2 regions of the Streptomyces sp. NPDC002643 genome follow, and region 2 is predicted to be linked to the other one. Evidence: riboswitches for the same ligand, from Rfam matches in the RefSeq annotation. Region 2 holds a riboswitch; the other holds the start of a gene.
The links. A riboswitch is a leader RNA that binds a small molecule or an ion and turns the genes downstream of it on or off. The one in region 2 is predicted to bind S-adenosylmethionine.
Positions count from the first base shown of each region.

Region 1: linked by a shared signal. The riboswitch ahead of thrC (threonine synthase) and the one ahead of ACWD4G_RS17955 (aminotransferase class V-fold PLP-dependent enzyme) in region 2 are both predicted to bind S-adenosylmethionine.

Region 1 covers NZ_JBSFVY010000033.1:75,321-78,529, forward strand. Annotated here, with positions in the region: gene ACWD4G_RS36475 (MoaD/ThiS family protein) at 1-171, opposite strand, end outside; gene thrC (threonine synthase) at 270-1,613, opposite strand; SAM riboswitch class I at 1,632-1,806, opposite strand; gene ACWD4G_RS36485 (glucosyl-3-phosphoglycerate synthase) at 2,016-2,960, shown strand.
Region 2 covers NZ_JBSFVY010000010.1:273,950-277,158, reverse strand. Annotated here, with positions in the region: gene trpD (anthranilate phosphoribosyltransferase) at 1-556, shown strand, start outside; SAM riboswitch class IV at 823-939, shown strand; gene ACWD4G_RS17955 (aminotransferase class V-fold PLP-dependent enzyme) at 1,134-2,513, shown strand; gene ACWD4G_RS17950 (glycerate kinase family protein) at 2,474-3,209, opposite strand, start outside.

The DNA of each region.
Region 1 (3,209 bases), on a different contig from region 2:
CACGAACCGCCGCAGCTTCCCCTGATCATCGAGAACCCGAGCGGCGATCCCCGCATGGTTCTTCTCAAGATCAGCGATGACCTCGGCAAGGGTGGCACCTTCGGCACTCACCTCGGCCTTCCCGCCGGTGTAGGTACGAAGGATGGTGGGGATGCGAACGTTGACGGACATGACGTGTGACCTCCGGTCAAGTACAGCGCCCTTAAGGGGCGCGGGGAACTGCGCGACCAGCCCCCACAGGCCGCAGACGAACAACTACCTAACGGGCCCTACACAAGCCCCGCTTCACGAAACGACTCAAGGCTGGGCCGAATCGTGGCCGTAAGCCCCGTACCGGCGACGGCGTCAAGCGTCTTGAGCCCATCCCCGGTGTTGAGCACAACGGTCGTGAGCGACGGGTCAAGAACCCCGTTCTCGATCAGCTTCCGAGTGACTCCGACCGTCACCCCCCCGGCGGTCTCCGCAAAGATCCCCTCGGTCCGCGCCAGCAACTTGATCGCATCCACGACCTGCTCATCGTTCACATCCTCGACAGCCCCACCGGTGCGCCGAGCGATATCGAGAACGTAAGGACCATCCGCGGGGTTGCCGATAGCGAGCGACTTCGCGATCGTGTTCGGCTTCTGCGGCCGTACGACATCGTGCCCCGCCTTGTAGGCGACCGACACCGGCGAACACCCCTCGGCCTGCGCACCGAAGATCTTGTACGGCTTGTCCTCGACGAGCCCGAGCTTGATCAGCTCCTGCAGCCCCTTGTCGATCTTCGTGAGCTGGGACCCGGAGGCGATGGGCACGACGATCTGGTCCGGCAGCTGCCAGCCGAGCTGCTCGCAGATCTCGTACGCGAGGGTCTTGGAGCCCTCGGCGTAGTACGGCCGGAGGTTGACGTTGACGAAGCCCCAGCCCTCGCCGGCGGGGTCGCCGATCAGCTCGGAGCAGAAGCGGTTGACGTCGTCGTAGTTGCCCTCGATGCCGACCAGCTCACCGCCGTAGACGGCGGCCATGACGACCTTGCCCTGCTCCAGGTCGTGCGGGATGAACACGCAGGAGCGGAAGCCGGCGCGGGCGGCGGCGGCGCCGACTGCACCGGCGAGGTTGCCGGTGGAGGAGCAGGAGAGAGTGGTGAAGCCGAAGGCGCGGGCGGCCTCCAGGGCCTGGGCGACGACGCGGTCCTTGAAGGAGTGCGTCGGGTTGCCGGAGTCGTCCTTGATGAACAGCTTGCCGGCGTCGACACCCAGCTCACGGGCGAGGTTGTCGGCCTTGACGAGCTGGGTCCAGCCGGGGTTGATGTTCGGCTTGTCGGCGACGTCGGCCGGGACGGGAAGGAGGGGCGCGTAACGCCAGATGTTGGCGGGCCCGGACTCGATCCGCTTCCGCAGCTCCTCCGTGTCGTACGCGGAGAAGTCGTACGCGATCTCCAGTGGCCCGAAACACTCCTCGCACGCGAAGACGGGGCCGAGCGGAACGCGGTGACCGCATTCGCGACAGGAGAGCGCGGCGGCGGCACCGAGGTTGACGGTCACGGAGTCGGTCGCGTTGGATTCGGTGGCGTCGGAAGCGGTCGTGTGGGAGTCGATCGCGTTGGATTCGCTTGCGACAGTCTGCGCAGCCATGTGAGGCGAGGCCCTTTCTCCTCATCTTCCTCACGACGCATCTCGCCGTGAGACGGATTTGGCACCTTCCCTAGCCGGGAGCCTCGCGATGTGATCGACGGTGATCGGTGATCGACGGTGATCAACTACGAGACCGGCTGGAGGGTTGCCGGGGCTTCATCGGGCCGTGTCCCTCTGCCCCTCTGGATGAGCGGTATTTGGTTGTATACGCAAACGACCCCCGACATGCGATGGTCACCAGCGTTGTTCAAGACTGTAACCGAAGGCCAGGACAGTTGAGGGAGCCGTCCGTACCGCGAGATGGCTGTGACATCAGCCACTCCGCCTCCATCGCCACTTCGCGGCGGACATACGGCTGCTGATCCCGTAACGCGCCGAGAGAACGCAGAGGAGCCTCGCACTGTGCTGAAGGAAGTCGAGCAGTGGCTGAGCACCCGCTCCTGGTCGGTGACCGATCGCCCGCTCCACAAGATCATGGCCGCGAAGCGTGCCACGGGCCGGACGGTGAGCGTGGTCCTGCCCGCGCTCAACGAGGAGGAGACGGTCGGCGAGATCGTCACGATCATCCGTCACGACCTCATGCTCCAGGTCCCGCTCGTCGACGAGATCGTGGTCGTCGACTCCGGTTCGACGGACCGTACGTCCCAGGTGGCGGCGGCGGCCGGGGCGAGGGTCGTCCACCGTGACGCGATCCTCCCGCGCGTCCCGGCGGTCCCCGGCAAGGGCGAGGTCCTGTGGCGCTCCCTGCTGGTGACGACCGGCGACATCGTCTGCTTCGTAGACGCGGACCTGAAGGAGTTCTCGTCCGACTTCGTCTCCGGCATCGTCGGCCCGCTCCTCACCGACCCGGACGTCGACCTGGTCAAGGCGATGTACGAACGCCCGCTGGGCTCCGCTCCCGGCCAGGGCGGCAGGGTGACGGAACTCATGGCCCGCCCCCTGCTGAACATGCACTGGCCCCAGCTGGCCGGTTTCGTCCAGCCGCTGGGCGGCGAGTACGCGGCCCGCCGCTCCCTGCTGGAACAGCTCCCGTTCCCGGTGGGCTACGGGGTGGAGCTGGGCATGCTGGTCGACGCCCTGCACCTGGTGGGGCTGGACGCCCTGGCCCAGGTGGATGTGGGCGTCCGCAAACACCGCCACCAGGACGGGGCGGCGCTGGGCCGCATGTCCGCGGCGATCTACCGCACCGCCCAGCTGAGGCTGGCCCGGGGCCACCTGATCCGTCCGGTGCTGACGCAGTTCGAACGGGGGGAGGAGGGCTTCGAGCCGCGTACGTACTCGGTGGACTTGGAGGAGAGGCCGCCGATGGTGGAGATCGCGGAGTATGTGAAGCGGAAGGCCGCGTGAGGGGTGGGGGCGGGGGGGTTGAGTGGCGGCTGCGGGCGGGTGGGGGCTGATCGCACAGTTCCCCGCGCCCCTGAAAAAAGCGGCCTGCGGCCTGCTTTTTTCATCGGCCCGGCGGGCCGATAAAGGCGGGGCGCAGCCCCAAGCCTTTAGGGGCGCGGGGAACTGCGCGAGAAACCCCCACCCACCCGCAGCCGCAAAAACCACACCGCCCCCGAGCTATTAGGCGCTCCGGCAGACAGCGCATCGCAC
Region 2 (3,209 bases):
CCCGGCGCTGCGGCATGTGGCCGCCGCGCGCGGGCAGCTCGGCATCCGTACGGTCTTCAACGCGCTCGGGCCGCTGGCGAACCCGGCGAAGGTGCGGGCGCAGGCCGTGGGTGTGGCGGACCCCCGGATGGCGCCGATCATGGCGGGGGTCTTCGCCGAGCGCGGCAACTCGTCGCTGGTCTTCCGCGGTGATGACGGGCTCGACGAGCTGACCACGACGGCCACGTCCCGGGTCTGGATCGTCCGGGACGGCAAGGTCACGGAGGAGTCCTTCGATCCGCGTGATGTGGGGCTGGAGTTGGTTCCGGTGGAGGCGTTGCGGGGGGCCGACTCGTCGTACAACGCGGATGTCGCGCGGCGGTTGTTGGGTGGGGAGACGGGGCCGGTGCGGGATGCGGTGCTGTTGAACTCGGCCGCCGCGCTGGTCGCGCTGGACCCGGGTACCGGGTCTCTGGCCGAGCAGTTGCGGGAGGGTATGGCCAAGGCCGCGGAGTCGATCGACTCGGGGGCGGCGGGGCGGGTTCTTGAGCGATGGGTTGCCGCGACCAATCGGTAGTTGGCTGCGGGTGGGTGGGGGTTGGTCGCGCCCACGCGGCGGAGCCGCAAATCGACACAGCCCCGCGCCCCTGAAAGACACGGCCCCTGCGGGCCGAAAAGCAAGGGGCGCAGCCCCTGCTTTTCAGGGGCGCGGGGAACTGCGCGAGCAACCCCCACCCACCCGCACCCGCCAACTCATCCGAACTCCCGAGTTATTAGGCGCCCCTGTCCCGGCATGCGGACAGATGTTGCGGACCGGCGATCACCTCACGTACGTTTTCGGCAGGTCATGAGTGACAGTCAACAGGCCCCGGCCGACTGTCCGGCAACCCTCCGTCCGTGGCGGGGTGCCCCGGGTGAAGACCAGGTCGTAGGCAGAGAGGTCTACGGCAAGCGCGGACCCCTCGCGAAACCAGGGGTCCTGGGTCGTTCGAGGGAGCCTTCCGTGAGCAAGCGAATGCGATAGGGCCGCAGAGCCCCGCCTCCGCATCCCCCTTTCATCTCACCGCCGCTGAGCCGTGACACAGCCCTGTGCCATGTCGGGCCGTCTCGTGTGCTCGCCGGTGAATTCCAGCTGCTTTCACGGGAGTTCCGTCATGTCTGTCTCCGTTGTCTCCGCTGTCTCCAGCATTGCCGCCGACCAGTCCGTTTGTGCCCCGCTGCCCGTTCTGGGGCGTGAGGTCACCGTCCCGCTCGTCACCGGTGGTGAGGTCACCTACGCCGCGCTCGACTACGCCGCCAGCGCCCCGGCGTTGCAGCGGGTGTGGGACGACGTGGCGGCGTACGCGCCGTACTACGGGAGCGTGCACCGGGGGGCCGGCTATCTGTCGCAGCTGTCGACGGACCTGTTCGAGAACGCCCGGCGTACGGTCGCGGAGTTCCTCGACTGCCGGGACGGCGACCAGGTCGTCTTCACCCGGTCCACCACCGACTCCCTCAACCTCCTCGCCGCCGCGCTGCCCGCCGACTGCCAGGTCTTCGTGTTCGAGACGGAGCACCACGCGTCGCTGCTGCCGTGGCGGGACGCCCGGGTCACCTACCTGGACGCGCCCCGGACGCCCACCGAGGCCGTCGCCACGCTGGAGCGGGCGCTCGCGGGGCGGGACCCGTACGGGCCGGCGCTGGTCTGTGTGACCGGGGCCTCCAATGTCACCGGTGAGATCTGGCCGGTGCGGGAGCTGGCCGCCGCCGCGCACGCGCACGGCGCGCGGATCGTGCTGGACGCCGCCCAGCTCGCCCCCCACCACCCGGTCTCCGTACGGGAGTTGGACGTCGACTGGGTCGCGTTCTCGGGGCACAAGCTGTACGCGCCCTTCGGGTCGGGTGTTCTCGCCGGACGGGCCGACTGGCTGACCGAGGCCGAGCCCTACCTCGCCGGCGGGGGCGCCTCCCGCAAGGTGACCCGGCGCACCGACGGCGGCGTGGACGTCGAGTGGCAGGTGACCGCCGCCCGGCACGAGGCCGGTTCGCCGAACGTCATCGGCGCCTACTCCATCGCCTCCGCCTGCAAGGCATTGACGGAGGCCGGCTTCGAGACGCTGGTCGCGCGTGAGCGGTACCTGATCGACACCCTACGAGCCGGTCTCGCCGACGTTCCCGAGGTCCGGGTCCTCTCCCTCTTCGGCGACGACGCCCCGCGCGTCGGCGTCATCTCCTTCGTCGTCGACGGCTGGAACAGCTCCCACTTCGCCGCCGCGCTCTCCGCCGAGTACGGCATCGGCGTACGCGACGGCCTCTTCTGCGCCCACCCCCTCGTCCGCACCCTCCTCGGCACCGCCCCGGAGACCCAGGGGGAGTGCGGGGCGCCCGAGGCCGCGCCCGGCGAGAAGTCCCTCAACGCGATCCGGGTGAGCTTCGGCGCCGGTACGCCGGACGAGCATGTGGAGCGGTTCCTGCGCGCGGTCAAGGAGCTGGTGAGGGACGGCGCGAAGTGGAACTACCGGACGGAAGACGGGCGTTGCGTTCCCGCTGTCTGACCCGGCCCCGCCCACAGGGGCAGGGGCAGGGGCAGGGGCAGGGGTAGGTGTTCGGGGGAGGGCGACGGTGACCAGCCGGGCTTCCTCGCCGTCGTCACCAGGGCGCCCAGGCTCATCATCCGCAGGGCCCGTTCCGTGGCGTCGGTGAGGAGTTCGCTCGCGCGGACCATGGCCTCGGCCAGGGCCATCGGTGCCGGGAGGATACCGGTGTACGCGTCGACGCCGGGGACCTCGTGGGCGCCCTCGCCGAGCGTGCCGGCCAGGGCCAGGACCGGGCGGGCGTGCAGCTTGGCGCGGCGGGCCACCTCCGCGGGGACCTTGCCGTGCGGCGTCTGGCGGTCCAGGGCGCCCTCGGCTGTGATCACCAGGTCGGCGCGGGCCAGCCGGGTGTCCAGGTCCAGATGGGCCAGGAGCACCTCGAAACGGGGGAGCAGCCGGGCGCCCAGTGCGGCCAGGCCCGCGCCGAGACCGCCGGAGGCGCCCGTTCCGGGGCCGAGGCGGAGGTCGACGCCGCTGGGGGCGAGATCCCGGGTGAGCACGTACGCCCAGTTCGACAGGGCGGCGGACAGCTCCTCGACCTGCTCGGGCGTGGCGCCCTTCTGCGGGCCGAAGACCCGGGCCACACCGCGTTCGCCGCACAGCACGTTGAACGGGTTGCAGGCGACGAGGAGTTCGACGTCCCGCAGGCGGGGGTCG